Regions from separate parts of the Micromonospora sp. NPDC048887 genome, predicted to be linked through region 4. Evidence: riboswitches for the same ligand, from Rfam matches in the RefSeq annotation. Region 4 holds a riboswitch; each other region holds the start of a gene.
What was found. A riboswitch is a leader RNA that binds a small molecule or an ion and turns the genes downstream of it on or off. The one in region 4 is predicted to bind cyclic di-AMP.
Positions count from the first base shown of each region.

Region 1: it holds a riboswitch for cyclic di-AMP, as region 4 does, so the genes downstream of both, AB0C17_RS11375 (NlpC/P60 family protein) here and AB0C17_RS08130 (C39 family peptidase) in region 4, are expected to answer to the same signal.
Region 2: it holds a riboswitch for cyclic di-AMP, as region 4 does, so the genes downstream of both, AB0C17_RS18695 (hypothetical protein) here and AB0C17_RS08130 (C39 family peptidase) in region 4, are expected to answer to the same signal.
Region 3: it holds a riboswitch for cyclic di-AMP, as region 4 does, so the genes downstream of both, AB0C17_RS21470 (transglycosylase family protein) here and AB0C17_RS08130 (C39 family peptidase) in region 4, are expected to answer to the same signal.

Region 1 covers NZ_JBEZGA010000005.1:316,487-322,074, forward strand. The annotation lists gene AB0C17_RS11360 (zinc metalloprotease) at 1-802, shown strand, start outside; gene AB0C17_RS11365 (pyridoxamine 5'-phosphate oxidase family protein) at 872-1,417, opposite strand; gene dcd (dCTP deaminase) at 1,496-2,074, shown strand; gene AB0C17_RS11375 (NlpC/P60 family protein) at 2,140-3,171, opposite strand; cyclic di-AMP (ydaO/yuaA leader) riboswitch at 3,183-3,318, opposite strand; gene AB0C17_RS11380 (peptidoglycan recognition family protein) at 3,557-5,588, shown strand, end outside.
Region 2 covers NZ_JBEZGA010000011.1:144,658-150,245, reverse strand. The annotation lists gene AB0C17_RS18705 (helix-turn-helix domain-containing protein) at 1-294, opposite strand, end outside; gene AB0C17_RS18700 (carbonic anhydrase) at 461-1,114, shown strand; gene AB0C17_RS18695 (hypothetical protein) at 1,173-2,201, opposite strand; cyclic di-AMP (ydaO/yuaA leader) riboswitch at 2,205-2,336, opposite strand; gene AB0C17_RS18690 (YibE/F family protein) at 2,491-3,765, opposite strand; gene AB0C17_RS18685 (SHOCT domain-containing protein) at 3,917-4,096, opposite strand; gene AB0C17_RS18680 (metal-sensitive transcriptional regulator) at 4,253-4,552, opposite strand; gene AB0C17_RS18675 (heavy-metal-associated domain-containing protein) at 4,633-4,839, shown strand; gene AB0C17_RS18670 (hypothetical protein) at 4,877-5,588, shown strand, end outside.
Region 3 covers NZ_JBEZGA010000014.1:87,815-93,402, reverse strand. The annotation lists gene AB0C17_RS21480 (M4 family metallopeptidase) at 1-1,404, shown strand, start outside; gene AB0C17_RS21475 (YbaB/EbfC family nucleoid-associated protein) at 1,568-2,017, opposite strand; gene AB0C17_RS21470 (transglycosylase family protein) at 2,226-2,870, opposite strand; cyclic di-AMP (ydaO/yuaA leader) riboswitch at 2,869-3,014, opposite strand; gene AB0C17_RS21465 (LLM class flavin-dependent oxidoreductase) at 3,180-4,733, shown strand; gene htpG (molecular chaperone HtpG) at 4,786-5,588, opposite strand, start outside.
Region 4 covers NZ_JBEZGA010000004.1:80,352-85,939, reverse strand. The annotation lists gene AB0C17_RS08140 (CDP-glycerol glycerophosphotransferase family protein) at 1-14, shown strand, start outside; gene AB0C17_RS08135 (alpha/beta hydrolase) at 21-767, opposite strand; gene AB0C17_RS08130 (C39 family peptidase) at 994-1,851, opposite strand; cyclic di-AMP (ydaO/yuaA leader) riboswitch at 2,046-2,188, opposite strand; gene AB0C17_RS08125 (hypothetical protein) at 2,498-3,256, opposite strand; gene AB0C17_RS08120 (hypothetical protein) at 3,386-3,727, opposite strand; gene AB0C17_RS08115 (acyltransferase) at 3,808-5,016, opposite strand; gene AB0C17_RS08110 (polysaccharide pyruvyl transferase family protein) at 5,171-5,588, shown strand, end outside.

The DNA of each region.
Region 1 (5,588 bases), on a different contig from region 4:
GGGCGGCAACGCCAAGCTCGACCCCAACCACCTGACCGCCCAGCAGGTCCGTGACCGTGAGGCCGACCTCGCCGCCGCGCAGCGCGAGCGGGCCAACTTCCGGACCGGCGCCGTGGCCCCGCTGGCCACCGTGACGATCCCGGTCGTCGTGCACGTCATCCAGGAGAACAGCACCCGGGCCGGTGGCAACATCACCGACTCGATGATCAACCAGCAGATCACCGTGCTGAACCAGTCGTACGCGGGCTCGACCGGCGGCGCCGCCACCGCGTTCGGGTTCCAGCTCACGAAGATCAACCGGGTGACGAACCCGTCGTGGTACCCGATCGTGCAGGGCTCCTCCGCCGAGCGCTCGATGAAGACCTCGCTGCGTGAGGGCGGCAAGAACACGCTGAACATCTACCTGGGCGAGCTGAGCGACAGCCTGCTGGGCTGGGCGACGTTCCCGAAGCGGACGCTGGACAAGATGGACGGCGTGGTGGTGCTCAACGAGTCGCTGCCCGGCGGCACCGCGACCAACTACAACCAGGGTGACACCGGCACCCACGAGGTCGGCCACTGGCTGAACCTCTACCACACCTTCCAGGGCGGCTGCTCCGGCTCGGGCGACAGCGTCTCCGACACCCCGGCCGAGGCGTCCCCGGCGTACCAGTGCCCGACCGGCCGGGACACCTGCTCGACCGCCGGCAAGGACCCGATCACCAACTTCATGGACTACACGTACGACTCCTGCATGTACCAGTTCACCGCTGGCCAGGCGAGCCGCATGCTCACCGCGTGGAACGCCTACCGCGCAGCCTGACCGTCGTACCGCGTACACCGGTGCCGGCCCTGTCCTCGGACGGGCCGGCACCGTTCGTCGTGGACCGGGTCAGGCGGCCGGGCGGCGGGTGTCGAAGCCGTGCCGGCCGCGAAGGCCCTCGGCGGCGACCGGGTCACGCCGGGCCGGTTCGGCCCCGCGCGGATCGAGCCACACCCGCACCTGCGGCGGGGCGGCGCCGGGCTGGGCCACCGGGTCGCGCCGGGTCAGCATCGCCGCCTCGACAGTGAACTCGAACAGCCGCCAGTCGCCCTGTGGCGCCGCGCGGGCGATCCGGGCCAGCCGCGTCACCGTGGCCGGGTCGGTCACCTGCCGCGCGCGCCCCGCGATGTACGCCTCGTCGTCGCTCTCCTCCGGCGGGAACGAGTGCAGCGCATAACGGCCGTCGCGTTCGAGGTCGCGGCGCTTCGGCGAGTCGACGACGAAGCACCAGAGCCCGTCGGCGGTGATCACCGGGGAGACCGGGTGGACCCGGGGGCCGCCGTCGGCGCGGACCGTGGCGAGGTAGCCGAAGCCCGGCCCATACTGCTGCATCAGGAGGCGGATCTCGTCGGCGAGGCGGGGCTCGTCGACGGCGAATTCGGACCAGGAAGCCATGTGGACACTCTATCGAACACGTGTACGAAGATGTAGTGCGACACGCAGGTCACCCATACCGGTCGCTATGGTGTTCGGATGCTGCTCTCCGACCGCGACCTGGTCTCCGAGATCAAGGCCGGCACGCTCGCGCTGGAGCCCTTCGAGCCGACGCTGGTGCAGCCGTCGAGCATCGACGTACGCCTGGACCGGCTGTTCCGGGTCTTCAACAACCATCTCTACACACACATCGACCCGTCGAAGCAGCAGGACGACCTGACCTCGATGGTCGAGGTGCCGGAGGGACAGCCGTTCGTGCTGCACCCGGGCGAGTTCGTGCTCGCCTCCACGCTTGAGGTGATCTCGCTGGGCGACCAGCTCGCCGGGAGGCTGGAGGGCAAGTCGAGCCTGGGGCGGCTGGGGCTGCTGACCCACTCGACGGCCGGATTCATCGACCCGGGCTTCTCCGGCCACGTCACGCTGGAGCTGTCGAACGTGGCGAACCTGCCGATCACGCTCTGGCCGGGCATGAAGATCGGCCAGCTCTGCATCTTCCGGCTCTCCTCGCCGGCCGAGCACCCGTACGGCTCGGCCGTCTACGGCTCGCGTTACCAGGGGCAGCGCGGCCCGACGCCGAGCCGGTCCTGGCAGAGCTGGCGCACCTGGCCGACGCGCTGACGGACGCCCGCAGTTGTTAAGAAGGGCCCCCTCCTCTACCGGAGGCGTTAAGAGGGGGCCCTTCCTTACACCCGGCCGTAGCTGTTGATGTCGCCGTCGTCGACCCGCTTCATCGTGATGGGCTTGCCCGACTGGGAGGCGTGCACCACCCAGCCGTCGCCCACGTACATCGCCACGTGGTGCAGGTCGCCGTAGTAGAAGACGAGATCACCGGCACGCAGCTCGGCACGGCTGACCCGCTTCGTCACGCCGTGCTGCTGGCGTGCGTTGTGCGGCAGCGACACGCCGCCCTTGGCCCACGCCGCCAGGGTCAGGCCCGAGCAGTCGAAGTGGTCCGGCCCGGCCGCGCCCCAGACGTAGATCTTGCCGATCTGGGCGCAGGCGAACTTGACCGCCGCACCGGCCGCGCCACCGGGGTAGCCGGCCGGGCAGGGCGCCGGGCGCAGCGGGCCGCCGCCGCCCTTGCCGTACACCTTGAGCCGCAGCTTCTGCAGCCGGGCGATCTCGGCGTCGATCTGCTTCTTCTTCGCCGCGAGCTGGGCCTCGGTGCGCGCCAGCCCGGCGATCATCTCGTCCAGCGGCTTCTTCTTCGCCGCCAGTTCGTCGCGCAGCGCGGCGACGGAGCGCACCTGCTCGTGCTGGCGGTGCGCGAAGCGGTCGAGCAGTTCCAGGCCGTTGACCAGGTCACCCGGCGAGCGGCTGCCCAGCAGCGCGTTGACGGTGGAGAGGTTGTCGCCCTTGTAGGCGTCGGCGGCGAGCCCGCCGACCTGGCCGAGCGCGGCGTCCACCCGGGCCTGGAGGGGTGCGATCTGCCGGCCGAGCGCGTCGGCCTGCTCGCGCCGCGCGGCGAGCTGTTCGCGTACGGCGTTGACCTGTTCGATGACCGGTTCGAGCTTGTTCCAGTCGCGGTCGATCTGGGCCTCGATCTCGGCGACCGAGGGTTCGGCGTGTGCCGCGGTGGCGCCACCGGTCAGGACGACAGCGGTGCCGACCAGGGCGGCGAGGGCGGTGGTGAAGCGGGACCAGCGGGTACGCGGCACAGCCGTGGACCGGTCGACAGACCGGCTCGACGACGGCCGCGGGGCATGGAGTGCCACCGGCGTCCGTACTCCTTCTTCAGTTCCGCCTACCGGGTTAGCTGACGGATTCGGGCGGGAAGGGAGCCGCCCTACCGCATCGCTGCGGATTCACCCCAGGTACCTGGTTCCCCGGCTCGCCCACTGGCGACTCGGCGGTGCCGGTCCGTCACCGACCGGGTTGGACGGTGAGACGTACGGCCGACGATTCACCAGAGTAGGGACCACCGTTATCGATCCGCAACTTCCAGCGACGTGACACTCCGTACGCGATCCGGCGGCGAACCACTGACGGAGGTGAAATTTTCTTTCACGGCTGATTACTTACTGGAAAGGTATTGACCATCACGGGTGTGCGGAGTGAGGGTGGAGACGCAGTGACCCCCATCCCTGTCCAGGAGGTTCGATGCACCTCTCCGCCCCGCCGTCGGGCAGACGGATACTGCTCGCCGCCGCCGTGGCCACCGCCACCGCGCTGGCGACGACCGGCCCGGTGACCGCCGCGCCGGACACGTCCCCGCCCGCGAGCGACAGGCAACAACAATACGCCGCCGCGGCCGCCGAGTACGGCGTCCCGCAGAACGTGCTGCTCGGTGTCTCCTACCTGGAGTCCCGCTGGGACACCCACACCGGGCAGCCGAGCACCAGCGGCGGCTACGGCCCGATGCACCTGACCGACGCCGCGCACATCCTGGCCATGCCGGGCAGCGCCCACGTGGACGAGGACGAGGACCCGCGCGGCGACGACTCCCGTCCGCTGAAGCTCGACCCGGCCACGGCCGCCACGCCGGAGCGGGAGGCCCCGCTGCCGCCCGCCTCGCTCCAGACACTCGACGCCGCCGCCGCGCTCACCGGGCTCGACGCCGGGACGCTGCGGACCGACCCGGCCGCGAACATCCGCGGTGGCGCGGCGCTGCTGGCGTCGTACCAGAAGGCTCTGGGCGGGCCGGTCGGCGCCGGCACCGACCCGGCGGCCTGGTACGGCGCGGTGGCCCGGTACTCCGGCGCGGACACCACCGACGGCGCGGCGGCCTTCGCCGACGAGGTGTACGACCAGCTCGGCCAGGGCGCCAGCCGGACCACCGACGACGGCCAGCGGGTCACGCTCGCCGCCACCGCCGCGACGCCGGACCGCTCCCGGCTGGCCCGGCTCGGTTTGCGTAACGCCGAGCGGCCGGACGGGCTGGAGTGCCCGGTGCGGCTGGCCTGTGAGTGGATCCCCGCGCCGTACGAGCAGCTCAGCGACGACCCGGGTGACTACGGCAACCACGATCTTGGCGACCGGCCGAAGCAGCAGAAGATCGAGTACATCGTCATCCACGACACCGAGGGCTACTTCGGCCCGAGCGTCGACCTGGTGAAGCGGGCCGACTACCTGGGCTGGCACTACACGCTGCGCTCGGTGGACGGCTACATCGCCCAGCACATCAAGACCAAGGACGTCGGCTGGCACGCCGGCAACTGGTACGTCAACGCGAAGTCCATCGGCCTGGAGCACGAGGGCTTCGCCGGTCAGGGCACCTGGTACACCGAGGCGATGTACCGCACCTCCGCCAAGCTGGTGCGCCACCTGGCGCTGAAGCTCGGCATCCCGATGGACCGGCAGCACATCATCGGCCACGACAACGTGCCCGGCATCAACGCCGGCGCGGTGGGCGGCATGCACTGGGACCCGGGACCGTACTGGGACTGGTCGCACTACTTCGACCTGATGAAGGCGCCGTTCCGCACCACCGGCACCGCGCGGACCGGCCTGGTCACCATCGACCCGGACTTCGCCACCAACCGGCCGGCGTTCACCGGCTGCAACCAGCAGCCGCCGGGCGTCCCGACGCCCAGGCCGCCGGCCGAGCCGTGCCCGTCGCGCGGCTCCTCGGCGGTGATCCTGCGGACCGCGCCGAGCCTGGACGCCCCGCTCGTCAACGACCTCGGGCTGCGCCCGGACGGCACGCCGGACACGATGTACATCTCCGACCACGGCGCCCGCGCCTCGGCCGGTCAGACGTACGCGCTCGCCGGCCGGCAGGGTGACTGGACGGCGATCTGGTATCTCGGCCAGAAGGCGTGGTTCCTCAACCCGGCCTCCGCGCCGACCGCGAAGTGGGCCACCGGCTTCGTGGTGACCCCGCGGCCCGGCAAGGCCACCATCCCGGTGTACGGGCGGGCCTACCCGGAGCAGGCCGCCTACCCGGACACCATCCCGTACCAGACCATCTCGCCGCTTCAGTACACGTTCGCCGCCGGCCAGCGGTACGCGGTCGGCGGGGTGCTGCCCGGCGAGTACTACCGGGCCGTCTCGTTCGACGGTTCGGCCCCGGGTGACCGGACCGTGGTACGCGGCGAGAACCGCTACGTGCAGGTCCAGTTCGGCCACCGGATCATGTTCGTGAACCTGGACGACGTGCTGATCCTGCCGTCCCCGGTCGGTGCGCCGCGCT
Region 2 (5,588 bases), on a different contig from region 4:
CAGCAGGGCGCCGACCTGCTGGTCGGCCTCGGCCGGGTGCCGGAAGCGGCCCTTCGGGTTGATCGTGTACTCGTTGCGCCGTCCCACCCGCGTACGCCGCAGGTAACCCCCGGCCTCCAGGTCGGCGACGATGGCCTGGGCCGCCCGCTCGGTCACGCCCACCTCGTCGGCGACGTCACGCAGCCGGGCGGTGGGGTTGCGTGCGATAGCCAGCAGCACGTGGCCGTGGTTGGTGAGGAAGGTCCAGTTACGGCGGCTCCCGTCCTCAACTGGTGTGGTCGCCATGGTGGTCATGCTATGGCCACCGCCGCCACCTGCCGAATCGGCGCGGTCCGGAGGCGGGCGGCGACGGGAAAGTATGAAATGCGTATCACGAATCTTGACGGCTCCCGAGGGGCGTGTGAACGTTGGTCGCGAGGCCGTCCGGCCTGGTAGTTCCCTGGTAGACGAGGTGAGCGACATGACGCCGAGGACCCCGGAGCAGGCACTTGCCGAACTGCGTGCCGGTAATCACCGGTTCGTCACCGGCGTCCCCCAGCATCCGAATCAGGACGCCGGCCACCGGGCGGCTGTCGCCGACGGCCAGCACCCGTTCGCGGTGATCGTCGGCTGCTCCGACTCGCGGCTCGCCGCCGAGATCATCTTCGATCGCGGCCTCGGTGACCTCTTCGTGGTGCGTACCGCCGGGCACACCGCCGGGCCGGAGGTGCTCGGCAGCGTCGAGTACGCCGTCACCGTGCTGGGCACTCCGCTCGTGGTGGTGCTCGGGCACGACTCGTGCGGCGCGGTCCAGGCCGCCCGCGAGGGGGTCCGGACCGGCGCCGCCCCGGCCGGGCACCTGGGCGCGGTGGTGGACGCGGTCTCGCCCAGCCTGCTGCGCGCCGCCCGCCAGGGCGTCGAGGACCTCGACGGCATCATCGACGTGCACATCGCGCAGACCGTGGAGACGCTGCTGGCCCGGTCCACCGTGCTGGCCGAGCGGGTGGCGGCGGGGCGGTGCACGGTGGTCGGCATGTCGTACCGTCTCGCCGGCGGCGAGGTGCGGACCGTGGCGCAGGCCCCGGCCCCGCTGCCCGCCCCGGCGGCGCCCGCAGACCCGGCGCTGGCGAGCTGATCCACGGGAAGACGAAAGGGGCCGCCCGAGGGCGGCCCCTTCTTCGTGGTGTCCGGCGTCAGAGCAGCGACATGTGGACGTGGTCGGTGTGGTTCGACGGCCCGCTGTAGGAGCGCCAGCCGGTGGCCGGGAACCAGATCTGCCGGTTCCAGATGACGTAGTAGATGCCCAGCCGGTCGGCGTTGCGGATGAGGAAGGCGGCCACCTCGTTGCCGTACCTGCGGGTGTCATTGTTGTGCCAGGGTGCGAAGCCGCTGTTCTGCAGCGACCAGTCGCACGCCTTGCCCTTGGGGTGCTCCCACGGCCCGCCGGACCGGTAGCAGCCCACGAAGCGCTTGAAGCCCGCGCGCCGGACCTCCTTGTAGGCGTGCAGCGTGCGCGGCGTGACGCAGCCCGAGGTGGTCGGGTCGTCCTCGCTGCACGACTCGGCCTTCCACCCGCCGTCGGCGGTGCGGCCGGGGGCGATCTTGGCGACCGGTGAGGTGGCGGAGACCAGTCCGCCGGTGAAGCCGAGACCGCCGACCAGCTTCAGCGCGCGCTCGGCCTGCACCTTCTCGCGCTCCATCGCGTTCTTCTGCTTCTCCTGCTCGCGGACCTCGGCGTCCATCGCGATCTTGGCCTGCTCGGCGCGGGTCTTGACCGCGTTGATGGCGGCCAGGCGCTGCGCGTTGAGGAGGTTCAGCTCGTCCAGGGCGTTGACCCGGCGGACGAACGAGTCGGGGGAGTTGCTCTCCAGCAGCATCGCCATCGCGCCCATCCGGCCGGTCCGGTAGGACTGGGCGGCGAGCTGGTTGACCTGCGGGCTGAGCGCGTCGAGTTCGGCCTGTGCCGTCTTCACCTCGGCCGCCAGCCGCCGCTGGCGGTCCTGCGACTTGGCGAGCTTCGCCTTGGCCTGGAGGAAGTTCCGGTTGGCGGAGTCGATCGCCTCGGTGATGAGCGGCGGTTCGCCGTCCTCCTCGTGGCCCGAGGGGTTGCCGGGTGCCGCCGCGGCGGGGGCCGCGGTCGCCGGCGTCGGCCCGGCCAGCACGGCCAGTGAGGCCAGCACGGCCACCACGGGTGTCAGCCAGCGGCGCAGGGGTGCCGTCACAGTGTTCCCTTCCGTCGGCCGCCGACCGGGTTAGCTGACGGGTTCGGGACGGAAGTGGCCCCTACCGCTGTCGCGGATTCACCCCATGTACCTGGTTCCCCGGCTCGCCCGTGGGCGATTGGGCGGCGGCACCGCTGGCGCCGGTGCGCGCCTTCGGCGGTGACCGGCAGCGAGGTTACCCGACAGCACTCGTGAGGATCTACGTCCGGAAGCCGACCAATAGCGAGATTTCGCCGTGGCGCACCGTGACCAGCGTCGCGTTTGAAATCGATGGTCACGCTGCGGAGTCTCACCATGCGGCCTCCGTACTCCTTCCGCCGCCGAGCGCCTCCAGCGCGTCGTCCCGTCCGGCCGGCGGCCGGGGCGCGGGCGGCGCCGGCTCCGCGCCGCGCGGGCGCCGTCCGGCGGTGGTCACGATCGCGGCCAGGCCGGTGGTCAGCGGTACGGCGGCGATCAGGCCGAGCGTGGCCACCGCGCTGCGGACGATCTCCTGGGCGAGGAACTCGCTGGTGAGGATCTCGCTGACCGGGCGGGAGTCGGCGACCAGCAGGAGCAGCAGCGGCAGCGAGGCGCCCGCGTACGCCAGCACGATGGTGTTGACGGTGGACGCGATGTGGGCCCGGCCGACCCGGGTCGCCGCGCGGTAGAGCTGCCGCCGGGACAGCCCGGGGTTGGCGTGCGCCAGTTCGGTGACGGTGGCCGCCTGGGTGACTGTGACGTCGTCCAGCACGCCCAGCGAGCCGATGATGATGCCGGCCAGCAGCAGGCCGTGCAGGTCCACGTCGGCCTGGAACATGGACAGCGTGGTGGCGTCCTCGCTGCCGAAGCCGGTCAGGTGGGTGGCGGACGTGGCGAGCAGGCCGAGCACGCCGGTGATCACCAGGCTGCCCAGCGTGCCGAGCACCGCCACCGACGTCTGCGCGGTGATCCCGTGGGTCAGGTAGAGCACCACGAACATGATCAACGCGGCGCCGACGATGGCCACCAGCAGCGGCGGCTGGCCGGCGCCGATGCCTGGCAGCACGAAGCCGAGCAGGATGGCGAAGCTGGCCGCCAGGCCGGCGAGCGCGGCCAGCCCGCGCCAGCGGCCGAACGCCACGATCGCGGCGGCGAACAGCACCATCAGCCAGATCAGCGGTGTGCCGCGCTGGTGCTCGGCGATGTTGTAGGACTTCACCGCCGGGTCGGCCGGATCGGTCAGCTCGACCAGGACCACCTCGTCGCCGACCGCGACCCGGGGCGCGCCGGGCCCGGCCGGGATCGGCGTCTCGACCTGGCGGCCCGCGTCCGGGCCCTGCTCGGCGGTCACCGTCACGGTGCCGCAGGGGCCGCCCCCGCCGTCCGGGGCCTCCGGGGTCGGCGGGCAGGGCTCGGTGACCACCCGGGTCACCGTGCCGTGGTAGCGGGGGACGTCCGCGCCGCCGACCGGCTCCCGGTCCTGCCGGGGCCAGAGGACCAGCGCCGCGATCACGGTGAGTGCGAACAGCGGCACCACCACTGCGACGAGCAGCCGGCGTACGCCCGGCGGCGCGGCGGGTGCGGGGCGGGTGTGGTCGGCACCCACGGCGTCTCTCCCAACGGTCGGGGCGACGCCTGGTCCGCCGGACCGGTCTGGTCACCCGGGCGGCGCGGACGTGTCGACCACGTCCGGGTCGTCGCCCGGCCATGGTAGGCAGCCTGACCTCACCGGGACCGGTGACGCTCGCCTCGCGTGATCAGGCCAGACCGGCCCGGCGTCGCCGGTACTCGTCCTCGTCGATCTCGCCGCGCGCGTACCGCTCGTCCAGGATGCGCCGGGCCGTCGTCGGGCCCAGGTACTGGGGGCCGGTCCACCGCACGGCCGCCCAGACGAGCCCCGCCAGCACCGCGAGCACCAGCAGGGACCAGATCCACATCCAGCCCATCATCGGGCTCTGCCACATCATCGGGCCGCCCTCCGTCCGTCGCCGCGGGTCCGCCGGGGTCGGCCTGCCCGCCACTTCGACGGTACGACCGGCCCGACGCGTCGGCGCGGGTCGATGTGCCCGGTTCCGGGGGCCGGAGGTCCCCGCTCAGCCGCGCTTCATCAGGCGGCCGACGGCGGCCATCATCTCGGTCGCCATCTCGTCGGCCCGGCCCTCGGCGGCGCCCTCGTGCATGCAGTGCCGGGCGTGGCCGTCGAGCAGGCCGAGGCCGACCTTGTCCAGCGCCGCCTGGATGGCCGAGATCTGGGTGAGCACGTCGATGCAGTAGCGGTCGTCCTCGACCATCTTCTCGATGCCACGGACCTGACCCTCGATGCGGCGGAGCCGGGCGAGGAGTTGGTCCTTGCTGGCGGTGTAGCCCCGGGTCGGGCTGGACGGCGCGGTCATGGAACCGAGGATAGCGTACCCCTCGGGGGTATGCTAACGTCTCGAACGTACCCCTGGGGGGTATAAGATCGGAGGGCGAGATGGAGAGCACCTACCAGGTGAGCGGCATGACCTGCGGGCACTGCGTCAACTCGGTGAGCACCGAGCTGAGCGCGCTTCCGGGCGTCACCGACGTCCAGGTCGACCTGGCCGGCGGCCGGGTCACCGTCACCAGTCAGGACCCGCTGGACGTGGACGCGGTCCGCGCGGCGGTCGACGAGGCCGGCTACGACCTCGTCGGTGCGTGACGGGTCCGACGGACCCGCGGAAACCGAGGAGACACCAATGAACACGGCGACGAAGCTCAGTGGCTTCGCCCTCGGCCTCGTGGCGGTGTTCGGCGCGGCGTACGGGATCGGCAACCTGGCCGATCCCGTCACCCCGGCCGCCGAGACCCGCCACGACGACAGCGACAGCGACCACGGGGCCGGCGACGCCGGTCACGGCGACGAGAGCCAGGCGGGCGGCGCTTCCGCGCACCTGCCCGGCGGCCTGCTCGTCTCCGAACGCGGCTACACCTTCCAGCCCGCCGCCGCCCCGGCGGGGCAGTTCGCCTTCCGGATCACCGGCCCGGACGGCGCACCCGTCACCCGCTACGAGGTGGCCCACGACAAGCGCATGCACCTGATCGTCGCCCGGCGGGACCTCTCCGGCTTCCGGCACGTCCACCCGGAGATGGACGGCGACGGCACCTGGCGCGTCGCCTCGCCGTTGGACGGCCCCGGCGTCTGGCGGGCGTTCGCCGACTTCACCCCGGGCGGCGGGGAGCCGCTCACCCTCGGCCTGGACGTCACCGTCCCCGGCGAGCTGGCCGCCCGGCCGCTGCCGGCACCGGCGACCAGCACGACTGTCGACGGCTACACGGTCACCCTGACCGGCACGCCGGAGCCGGGCCGGACCAGCCGGCTCACGCTCTCCGTCAGCCGCGACGGGCGGCCGGTCACCGATCTTCAGCCCTACCTCGGCGCGTACGGGCACCTGGTGGCACTGCGGCAGG
Region 3 (5,588 bases), on a different contig from region 4:
TCGGGCTCCACGTACACCATGAAGGACCCGACCGTCACGAACCTGAGCTGCCAGGACGCGGCGAACAACACCACGTTCAGCGGCTCCGACGACGTGTGGGGCAACGGCACCGGCACCAACAAGGAGACCGGCTGCGTGGACGCGTTGTTCTCCGCGCAGACCGAGCACAAGATGCTCGCCCAGTGGCTGGGCCGCAACGGCGCCAACGGCAACGGCGGTTACTGGCCGATCCGGGTGGGCCTCAACGACCAGAACGCCTACTACGACGGCAGCCAGGTGCAGATCGGCAAGAACACCGCCGGCCAGTGGATCGGCTCGCTGGACGTGGTGGCGCACGAGATCGGCCACGGCATCGACGACAACACCCCGGGCGGCATCTCCGGCGGCGGCACGCAGGAGTTCGTGGCGGACACGTTCGGCGCGGCCACCGAGTGGTTCGCCAACGAGCCGTCCAGCTACGACGCGCCGGACTTCCTGGTCGGCGAGAAGATCAACCTGGTCGGCTCCGGCCCGATCCGCAACATGTACAACCCGTCGGCGCTCGGCGACCCGAACTGCTACTCCAGCAGCATCCCGTCGACCGAGGTGCACGCCGCGGCCGGGCCGGGCAACCACTGGTTCTACCTGCTGGCGAACGGCAGCAGCCCGACGAACGGGCAGCCGTCCAGCTCGACCTGCAACGGCAGCAGTGTGACCGGCCTGGGCATCCAGAAGGCCATCAAGATCATGTACAACGGCATGCTCCTGAAGACCTCGTCCTCGTCGTACCTGAAGTACCGCACCTGGACGCTGCAGGCGGCGAAGAACCTCTACCCGGGCAGCTGCACGGAGTTCAACACGGTCAAGGCGGCCTGGGACGCGGTGAGCGTGCCCGCCCAGTCCGGTGACCCGACCTGCTCCGGCGGCAGCCCGACGCCCACCCCGAGCACCACGACCACCCCGCCGTCGGGCGGCTGCTCCGGCAACAAGCTCGCCAACCCGGGCTTCGAGTCGGGCAACGTGAGCTGGAGCGCCTCGTCCGGCGTCATCACCACCGACAGCGGCCAGGCCGCGCACGGCGGCTCGTACAAGGCGTGGCTGGACGGGTACGGCTCGTCGCACACCGACACGCTCAGTCAGTCGGTGACGATCCCGGCCGGATGCCGCGCGACGTTGAGCTTCTGGCTGCACATCGACAGCGCGGAGTCGACCACCAGCACCGCGTACGACAAGCTCACCGTCAAGGCGGGCAGCACCACGCTGGCCACCTACTCCAACCTGAACAAGGCCACCGGCTACGTGCAGCGGTCCTTCGACATCTCGTCGCTGGCCGGCACCACGGCGACCATCTCGTTCAGCGGCGTGGAGGACAGCTCGTTGCAGACGTCCTTCGTCGTCGACGACACCGCGGTCACCCTGAGCTGACCGTGGCGTAGCGCGGCCGGTCGTCGTCCTCCCGACGGCCGGCCGCCTCGTCATGCCCGGCCGGGCCCCTCACGGCGCCTGGCCGGACGGCATCGCGGCTTGCCGGACGGCGTCGCGTCGAGCCGGGCGCTTCGCCGCGTCGTCCGGGTGGGCACCCGGTTCGTCAGGCCGGGCGGGCGCCCTGGGACGCGGTGCCGCGGTCGCGGTGGATCCGCGCAGCCGCCTCGTGCATCGCGCGGCCGAACAGCTCGGCCTGGTCGCCCATGCTGCCCAGCCGGGCGGCGAGCGCGTCGGCGTCGGCCCGCGCGGATGCGCTGACCTGGGCGTCCAGTTCGGACAGCGCGGCATTGGCGGCGGCGACGAGGTGCCCGCAGAGGACGTCCAGCGGCTCGCCGGCCAGCTCCGGGTCGATCGTCACGGAATCCAGCCGGCCACCCTGGACGGCGACGGCGCGGACCCGGCCGCCGGCGGCCGTGCCCTCGGCGCGCAGCAGGTCGGCCGCCTCGCCGTCGGCGTGCGCCGAGGCCCGGGAGCGCATCGCGGTGAGCGCCTGCTGCGTACGGGTCAGCAGCTCGTCGATGCTCGCCGCCGCCGAGAACGGGTCGTTGGTCATATCAGCGCTTTCTTCACGTCTTGGCCGAGGACCGTGACCCTAGCAACCGCCCCCGACGAATCGCGCCTACCGGCCCTCGCGGGCCGCGTCCCGGTGCCGCGAGCAGGCCGGACACCGGCAACGCGGCGTGTCGCGGACCGGCGGGACGCGTGTCGCGCGGGCGCGGACGCCCGGCCGGGGTGAACCGGCCGGGCGTCCGCGAGACCGGTCAGCGCAGACGCAGCCGCTGACCGGGGAAGATCAGCCCCGGGTCGTCGCCCACCACCGCGCGGTTGCGCTCGTGCAGGGCACGCCAGCCGCCGTCCACGCGCTGCGCCACGGCGATCTCCGACAGCGTGTCCCCCGGCCGGACCAGGTACGTCCCCGTGCCGGTCCTGGGCTGTGGCGCGACGAGGGTGGTGGCCCGCTCCGGCGCGGCCCTCTTCGTGGCCGGTCGCCGCGGCGCGGCCTTCTTCGCGCCTGACCGCTTCTCGGCCGCAGCCGGCCCGGAACTCTTCTTCGCCGAGCCGCCCTTCTTGCCGCAGACCGGCCAGGCGCCGATGCCCTGCCCGCGCAGCACCGTCTCCGCGACGGCGATCTGCTCGGACCGGCTGGCCAGGTCGGCGCGGGCGGCGTACTTCTGGCCGCCGTAGCCGTTCCAGGTGGCACGGGAGAACTGGAGCCCGCCGTAGTAGCCGTTGCCGGTGTTGATCTTCCAGTTGCCGCCCGACTCGCAGCGTGCGACGGCGTCCCAGTTGACGCCCGCGCTGGCCGGAGCGGCCGAGCCGAACAGGGTCGCGGCGCCGAGGGCGGCGCCGGCCATCACCGCTCCGAGAGCGGTACGGCGGCTTCGGGCTGAGTATTCGGTTGCCATGTGGATTCCTCCACGCCGACGAGGTGAGCTGTCGGGTTCGGGCCGAGGAGCCCGGCCGCCGGTGGCGGCTTCACCCCGAGGTGACGATGCACCGTGGAACGTGTGGTTCCCCCGCTCCCGCACGAGGTTCGGTGACCGCGGCCGGCGGCGGGATTTGGCGTTTCCGGCCCGCGGTGTCCGCTACTGCGAACGAAACCGACGCTAGGAGCGCTTTGCGCCGATCGTCCACTTCTTGTGATGCCCTTCACCCGGCCGGGCGACCGGGCGCTACCGTGGCAGGGCTGGGCAAGATCACGGGAGGCGGGACGGATGACCGATCACGGACACGAGCTGACCTTCGGCGGCTTCCTCACCCCCGCCGCCGCGCAGCCGGACCAGGTGGTGGCGCTGGCCCGGCTCTGCGAGCAGGTCGGACTGGACCTGGTCACCTTCCAGGACCACCCGTACCAGCCGGGTTTCCTGGACACCTGGACGCTGATGTCCTACGTGGCCGCCGCCACCGAACGCGTCCGCCTGGCCGGAAACGTCCTCAACCTGCCGTTGCGCCAGCCGGTGGTGCTGGCGCGCAGCGTCGCCAGCCTGGACCTGCTCACCGGCGGCCGGGTCGAGCTGGGGCTCGGGGCGGGCGCCTTCTGGGACGCGATCGAGGCAACGGGCGGGCGGCGCCTGTCCCCCGGCGCGGCCGTCGACGCCCTCGACGAGGCGATCCGGGTGATCCGCGAGGTCTGGGACACCGACCACCGCGGCATGATCCGTCTCGACGGCGAGCACTACCGGGTGGTCGGCGCCAAGCGCGGCCCGGCGCCCGCCCACCCGGTGGGCATCTGGGTCGGCGCGTACAAGCCGCGCATGCTGCGCCTGGTGGGCCGCGCCGCGGACGGCTGGCTGCCGTCGCTGTCGTACCTGCCGAAGGGTCCCGACGAGTTGCCCGCCCTGAACGCGCTGGTGGACGAGGGCGCCCGGGCCGCCGGACGCGACCCGGCCGCGATCCGCCGCATGCTCAACGTGACAGGCACGTTCGCCCGCTCGTCGGCCGGTTTCCTGGCCGGGCCGCCGGAACAGTGGGTCGAGGAACTGGCCGGGCTCACGCTGGAGCACGGCATCACCACGTTCATCCTCGGCAGCGACGAGCCGCGCGCGATCCAGATCTTCGGCCAGGAGGTCGCGCCCGCCGTGCGCGAGCTGGTCGCCGCCGAGCGCACCCCGCCCGAGCCCCGCGCGGCCACCGGGCAACAGGCCGCCGGCGCGCCCAGCACGCTCGGGGTCACGCCCACCCCGGACCCGGGGGTACGCCTGAGCGCGCGCCGCCCCTGGGACGAGTCCACTCGCCCGAGCGCCCCGCCGCCGCCGGCCGGGCACGTCTACCCGCCCCGGGGACAGGCCGCTGGGCAGCACCTGGTGGACGTGCACGACCACCTGCGCCAGGAGCTGGCCCAGGTGCGCGACCTGCTGGAACAGGTCAAGCGGGGCACTGTCTCGCCGGGCCGGGCGCGGGCCGCGCTGAACGAGATGACCATGCGGCAGAACAACTGGACGCTCGGGGCGTACTGCGCGGCGTACTGCACCATGGTCACCCAGCACCACGGGCTTGAGGACGCCTCGATCTTCCCGCACCTGCGCCGCTCCGAGACCGGGCTGGCCGCCGTGCTGGACCGCCTCGAGGAGGAACACGTGGTGATCCACGGCGTGGTGGAGAGCGTCGACCGCGCGCTCGTGGAGCTGGTCCGCCGGCCCGGCGACTTCACCCAGCTCCAGGAGGCGGTGGACCTGCTCACCGACACGCTGCTGTCGCACCTGTCGTACGAGGAGCACCAGATCGTCGAGCCGCTGGCCCGGCACGGGTTCTTCCCCGGCCAGTTGTGAGGCGGGGCCCCTTCTTGTCGCCCGCGCGACGAGAAGGGGCCCCGCCTCACCGCTACAGGCCGCGGGCCAGGCGGTCGGCCAGGATCCGGGTGAACCGGGCCGGGTCGGCCAGCTCGCCGCCCTCGGCCAGCAGCGCCATGCCGTACAGCAGCTCGGCGGTCTCGGTCAGCGCGGCCGGGTCGCCGCCCTCCCCGTGCGCCTTGCGCAGCCCGGTGACCAGCGGGTGGGCCGGGTTCAGCTCCAGGATCCGCTTGACCTGGGGCACCTCCTGGCCCATGGCCCGGTACATCTTCTCCAGCGTCGGCGTCATGTCGTGCGCGTCGCCCACGACGCAGGCCGGTGAGGTGGTCAGCCGGGTGGACAGGCGCACCTCCTTGACGCTGTCGGCGAGCGCGCCGCCGAGGAAGGTGAGCAGGTCGGCGTACTCCTGCCGTTCCGCCTCGGCCTTCTCCTTCTCCTCCTCGGTCTCCAGGTCCACCTGGCCCTTGGCGACCGAGCGCAGCGTCTTGCCGTCGTACGCGCCGACCCGCTCGACCCACACCTCGTCCACCGGGTCGGTGAGGATCAGCACCTCGTAGCCCTTGGCGCGGAACGCCTCCAGGTGCGGCGAGTTCTCGATGGTGGTCCGGTTCTCGCCGGTGGCGTAGTAGATCTCGGTCTGGCCGTCGCGCATCCGCTCCACGTACGCGCGCAGCGTGGTCGGCTCGGCCGGGTCGTGGGTGCTGGCGGCGCGCACCAGCTCCAGCAGCGTCTCGGTGTTGTCCGGGTCCTCCAGCAGACCCTCCTTGACCACCGGCCCGAACTCGGTCCAGAACGTGCGGTACGACTCGGCGGACATGTCCTTGAGCGTGGCGA
Region 4 (5,588 bases):
GCGCCGTGGTGTAGGCCAGGTCAGAGGTACGGGTCGAGCAGGGCGAGCACCGCCGCCGGGTCCTCGACGTGCGCGTTGTGGCCCAGCCCCGGCAGCGTGGCAACCGGCACGCCCAGTTCCTTGAGCTGCGCGTCGGTCACCATCGGGTCCAGCTCGCCCCGGGCCAGCAGCACCGGCACGTCGGTGGCGGCCAGCAGCGCCGGCAGCCGGGGCTCCCCGACCGCGAACGCGGCCGGGTCCATGGCGAGCCGCCAGCGGCCGTCCTCCCGCCGCAGCCCCGCCTCCACCACGGGATGGTCCGGGGCGAACAGTCCGGCCAGCCCTGATACCCGCAGGTAGCGCCGGGCCGCCTCGTCGCGGGTGGCGAACCAGGTGACCGGCCGGGCGGCCAGCTCCGCCGACTTCGCCAGCTCGGCCGGGGACCAGACCGCCTTGATGCCGAGGCCCACCACCGCGTCGATCGGAAGACCCCGCTGCCGGGCGGCGAGCGCCAGCGCCACCACCCCGCCGAGCGAGTGCCCCAGCAGCACGAGCCGGTCGTCGGGGCCGAGCCGGACCGGGCCGAGCCCGTCGGCCACGCGTTGGGCCAGGGCCTCGAACGAGTAGCCGTGCAGCGGCGGCGACCAGCCGTGACCGGCCAGATCGCTGGCGAGCCAGCGGCCGGGCCAGCGGCGCTCCAGCAGCGGCGCCCAGGGCAGCCACACCTCACCGGTGGCGCCCATGCCGTGCAGGAGAACCAGATGCCGGTCACCCGTCGTATCGCCCATTGGCGCAGTCTGCCACCGCCCGCCCCGCCCCCGCGACACCGAACCCACCCCACCTCGGTCCCGCCCCGCCCTCACCCCCGCCCGTCGATCTTGCAGTTGCGGCCCCGCCGATGCCCGTGTTGCCCCGCTATGGAAGGGCCGAAAGTGCAAGATCAACGAGGGCGGTGGTGGGACGGGGAAGGCCGGCACCCCCCGGGGGGTGCCGGCCTTCGGGTTTGCGGACGGGTCAGGCGGAGTAGCCGCGGCTGGCGATCCAGTGCGCCAGGTCGATCGTGGTGACCCAGTACGACGGCAGCGACGGGTCGGCCGAGTCGGCGATCCGCACCATCCGGCCGTCGTTCTTGTAGCCCACCACCGCGACGTAGTGGCCACCGGGGAACGAGTGCCAGCCGCCGTTGGTGTCGGTGACGGTGCCGGCGACGTTCGCCACGACCGCGCGGCCGTTGCTGATCGCCTCGACCACGTCGGCCTGGAGCCGGTCCATCTGAGCCGGGCTGGCGGAGCCGGCGGGAATCATGCGGGTCCGGTACGGGTTGCCCTTGACCTGCTGGTTGAGCACCCGGGTGGTGTCCTCGGCCGAGTTGGTGCCCATCTCGGTGGTGCCGAGCGGACCGGCGAGCGCGTCCTGGCTGCGCTCGATGCCGGCGGCGCTGAGCGCGTTGCGCACGGCGGCCGGGCCGCAGTAGAAGTAGTTGATCTGCGCCTGGTAGTCGTAGTCGAGCGACCTGCTCGACGGCGGCTTCGGCTTCGCCTTCGCCGTGGTGTCCGGGTCCGCCGCCGCCTTCGCCGACGCCGACGCGCTGGGCGACGCGCTCGGCGCGGCCGAGGCACTGGGCGACGCCTGCGGGACGGCGATCCGGGCCTCGCCGCGGCTGGCGGGCTGCTCGCCGAGGCGGGCGGCGCCGAGTTCGGCGACCGATGCGGTGTTCTCCTGGACCGGCGCGTCGTCACCGGCGGTGGCGACGGTGCCGGCACCGGCGGCCAGCACGAGCGCGGCGGCCGATCCGGCGATGATCTGGTACGGGCGTTCGGTGACGATCCGTCGTAGCTGACGCTTCAGGTGGTGCTTCACGAAATCCTCCACGGGGCGTGAGCGGCGCACGCCGGCCCGGCACGCGGAGGAACTCACGCGTGCTGGCGGGGCCGGATGGCCGGGGGATCGGGAACGCCCGTGACGCCGGGCGCCCAGGGGGGCGGTTGCGGTCGCGCGTCAGGCGAGCGCGGGCACCGCGTTGCCGTGGAGGCGGGGGGACGATCGGGGGGTGGGCACGAGGTCGGTACTCCTTCCGTGACCGCCGACCGGGTTAGCTGACGGATTCGGGCGGGAAGTACGCCCTACCACGGGCCGTGGGCCCGCGGATTCACCCCGATGTTGCTTATGGGTCCCCGGTTCGTGAGACACGATTAGGCGGGTCGGTGCGGCGTCGCCGTCGGCGATCGGTTACCGCATCGACGCGCCGACACTACCGGCCGGTATTGCCCCCTGCCAAACGTCCCGACCTGCGTAAACGTGATCTGCGGTAACGGATTTCGGAACAGCCGGTTACTGACTTCACTCGATGGGACAAGCGGTTTTCACGTCACCCGGCGGCGGAAAGCGGACAGACTGCGAGCAGCCGGCCCGCAGTCGCGTGACTCGATGGCCCGTTCTGCGCCCGGCGCCCGATTCGACGGCCCGGGTCCCCGGGCCCGCAAACATCGCGGGTAACGATTCGGTCGAGACGCCCGTCTCAGCCCACCCGGGCCGGACGCCACCTGGCACGCCGCACCGGCGCGGGCACCGGCAGCGGGTTCGTCGCGGCGCTCCGGTACGCCGGGGCGGGCCACAGCGCCGCGGTGGCCGCGTACGCCTCGGCGGCGAGCGTACGGGCGGCCTCGGCGGCCAGTTCCGCGTCCCGCCAGGACTGCCGCTCCCGCGCGGCGGCGCTCTCCCACCCGGCCCGGCGCCCGTCCCGGACGATGCGGGCCAGCACGATCTCCTGGTCGGCCGGGTGCCGGCGCGGATCCCAGCCGTTGCGGCGGGCCAGCACGTCGGCGAGCTGGCGGGCGCTCAGGTCGCCCCGCCAGTGCGCCGTCATGGCGGCGTGGCGCAGCCAGCGCTCCCGGGTCGCGTACTCCGCGGGGGTTCGGGGTGTGCGCGGGGCGGCCAGCGCGGCGGTGCCGGCCAGGCGTCGGGCGGCGGCGTCCGCCTCGTCGTACGCGGTCCACGCCCGGTCCGCCTCGTCCTGCGCGGCCAGCCACTGCTCCCGGCGGCGCCGGGCGGTCTGGGCGGCCCCGGCGGCGGCCACCGCCACCTCCTCGGCGTACCGGATCAGGTCGTCGCGGCGGGCGGCGTCGGCCGGTTCGGCGGCGGCCTCCGGCGCGGCGTCGCGGTCGGGCCGGGCCACGAGCGCGGCGAGCAGGCCGAGGGCGAGCAGCAGCAGGAAGGACCAGATGGCGGCGGCCTCGGGCACGGAGGTGAGGAAGTGGTACAGAGCGGTCTGCGACATGGTCGGCACCTCACGGGAAGGACCTGGCGGGAGGACCCGCACGACCTCGCCGGGCGCCGTTGGGCCGCCGTGGCGGGTGCGGGGATGACGTGCGGTGGGTGCGGTGAACGGGCGCGGCCCGTGGGTGGATCAGCGGGCGGGCGGTGCCCGCGGGCCGGCCGGCGCGGCGGTCCGGCCGGCCGGGACCGGCTGCGGGTCACCCGGGACCGCCACCCGGGCGGCGGGTGCCGGGCCACCGGCGGGACGGGCGTGCCACTCGGCCACGCGGTCGGCCTCCGGCCGTGCGGCAGCCGAGGCGCCCACGGCCGGGTACGCCGGGACGGCGACCGCCGGAGCCGGAGCGGCGGCGACACCGGACGGCAGCGCGGCGGCGCCGAACGAGCAGGCGACGACCACGGCGAGACTGGCGAACATCCGGGCGGCCCAGCGCGCCACCCACCACACGGGGCAGGTGAGCGCGATCGGAAGCACGGGTACAAATTACCGCCGATCCCCCACCAACGCACCGCCGCACGGCGTGTCGCGGATCAACCGGCCGACGTGTGCGCGTGTCAGTCCGGGCGACGCCGCCCGGCGTACTCGACGCCCTCGGCCGGACCGGTCCCGGACGTCGCGCCGCCGTCGGCGGCCGGGGTGGCGGCGGGCCCGCGCGGAGCCGGCACGGCCGGTGCGCGCGACGCCGCGCGGGCCCGGCGGGACGGGCCGAGCAGGCGCATCATCGGCACCTCCACCCAGCGGTGCAGCGCGGCGGCCAGCGCGAGCGTGACCACCAGGAAACCGAGCACCGCGAGCGGGCCGCGCCAGCCGGGCAGCCCGGTCCCCCAGTGCCCGGTCAGCCGCAGCACGGTGACCATGACCAGCACGTGGACCAGGTAGAAGGCGAACGAGACCTCACCGAGCCAGACCATCGCCCGGGACCGCCACGGGGTGGACCGGCCGCGCACGTCGGCGTCCGCCGCGGCGGCGATGACCAGCAGGTACGCCACGGCGAGCAGGGCGGCCCAGAACTCGGCCGGGATCCACATCGCGGCGACCACCCAGGTGGCGACGAAGATGCCGGTGGCGGCGGCGAGGTTGGGTCCGCGCCAGCGGTGCCGGCGCATCAGCTCGGCGGCGGCCACCCCCATCCAGAACTCCAGCGACCGGGTCACCGGGAAGATCTGGGTGAACCACCACCGCTGCTCCTCCGGCACCAGGTGCTGGCCGGGCCACAGCGCCAGGATGAGCAGCGGCGCCGCGACCAGCACGGTCCGCAGCGCCCCGGTACGGGCCCGGCGCAGCCACGGCACCACGAGCGGCAGGCACAGGTAGAACGCCAGCTCACAGGAGAGCGACCAGCTCACGTTGTTGACGCTGTAGAAGTAGCCGCCCAGCGGGATCCACGCCTGGACCAGGAAGAAGTTGCCGATCGCCGCCCAGGGCACGACCGGGTCGGCGAACCAGGCCGCGATCGCCAGCGCCGCCACGAACGTCACCACGTGGTTCGGGTAGATCTTGGCGAGCCGCCGGCGCAGGAACGTCCACGCGCGTTCCCCGTCCCGGTACGACCAGACCAGCACGAACCCGCTGAGGATGAAGAAGAACTCCACACCGGAGAGGCCGAGGCTGAACGCCTTGTCCATCACCGGCTTCAGGTGCGGCTCGGCGATGATCCCCATGGTGCCGGCGTGGAAGGCGAAGACCAGCAGCGCGGCTACCCACCGCAATCCGGTCAGCGACGGCAGTCGTGGGGCACGGGTGACGGTCGGCGCGCTGGTCATTCCGGGCACCCTACCCCGGGGAACCGGGACGTTCCCGGCGAGCCGACGTCCAGCCGGTCGCCCAGGGGCGGCGGATAGGATTTCCCCTCCTGCACGCGCGGGCGCCCACCCGGCTCCCGCCGCACGCCGTGCCGTACGGAAGGTGGCGAACCGGATGCACCAGCGGATCCTGCTCCGCGCCCGCAAGGGCGCGTTCGACGTCCTCACACCGGAGGAGACGTTCGCCGGCAACTGGATCGGGGACAACAGCGGCAACCTGGTCTTCAGCCACGCCGCGCACAAGCTGCTCGCCACCTCCACGGCCGAGATCACGCCGACCCGCAACCCGGCCGACCCGCGCCTGGCCGACGAGATCAACGAGCGGTACGACGTCTTCGTGGTTCCGCTGGCGAACGCGTTCCGCCGCAGCTTCGTGCACCGCCTGACGCCACTGACCCGGCTGATCGAGCGACTGAAGATCCCGGTGGTGGTGCTCGGCGTCGGCGTGCAGACGAACGTCGACGGCGACCGCGAGTACCTGCGGCCGATCGACGAGCCGGTGCGCGCGTTCTGCAAGGCCGTGCTGGACCGGT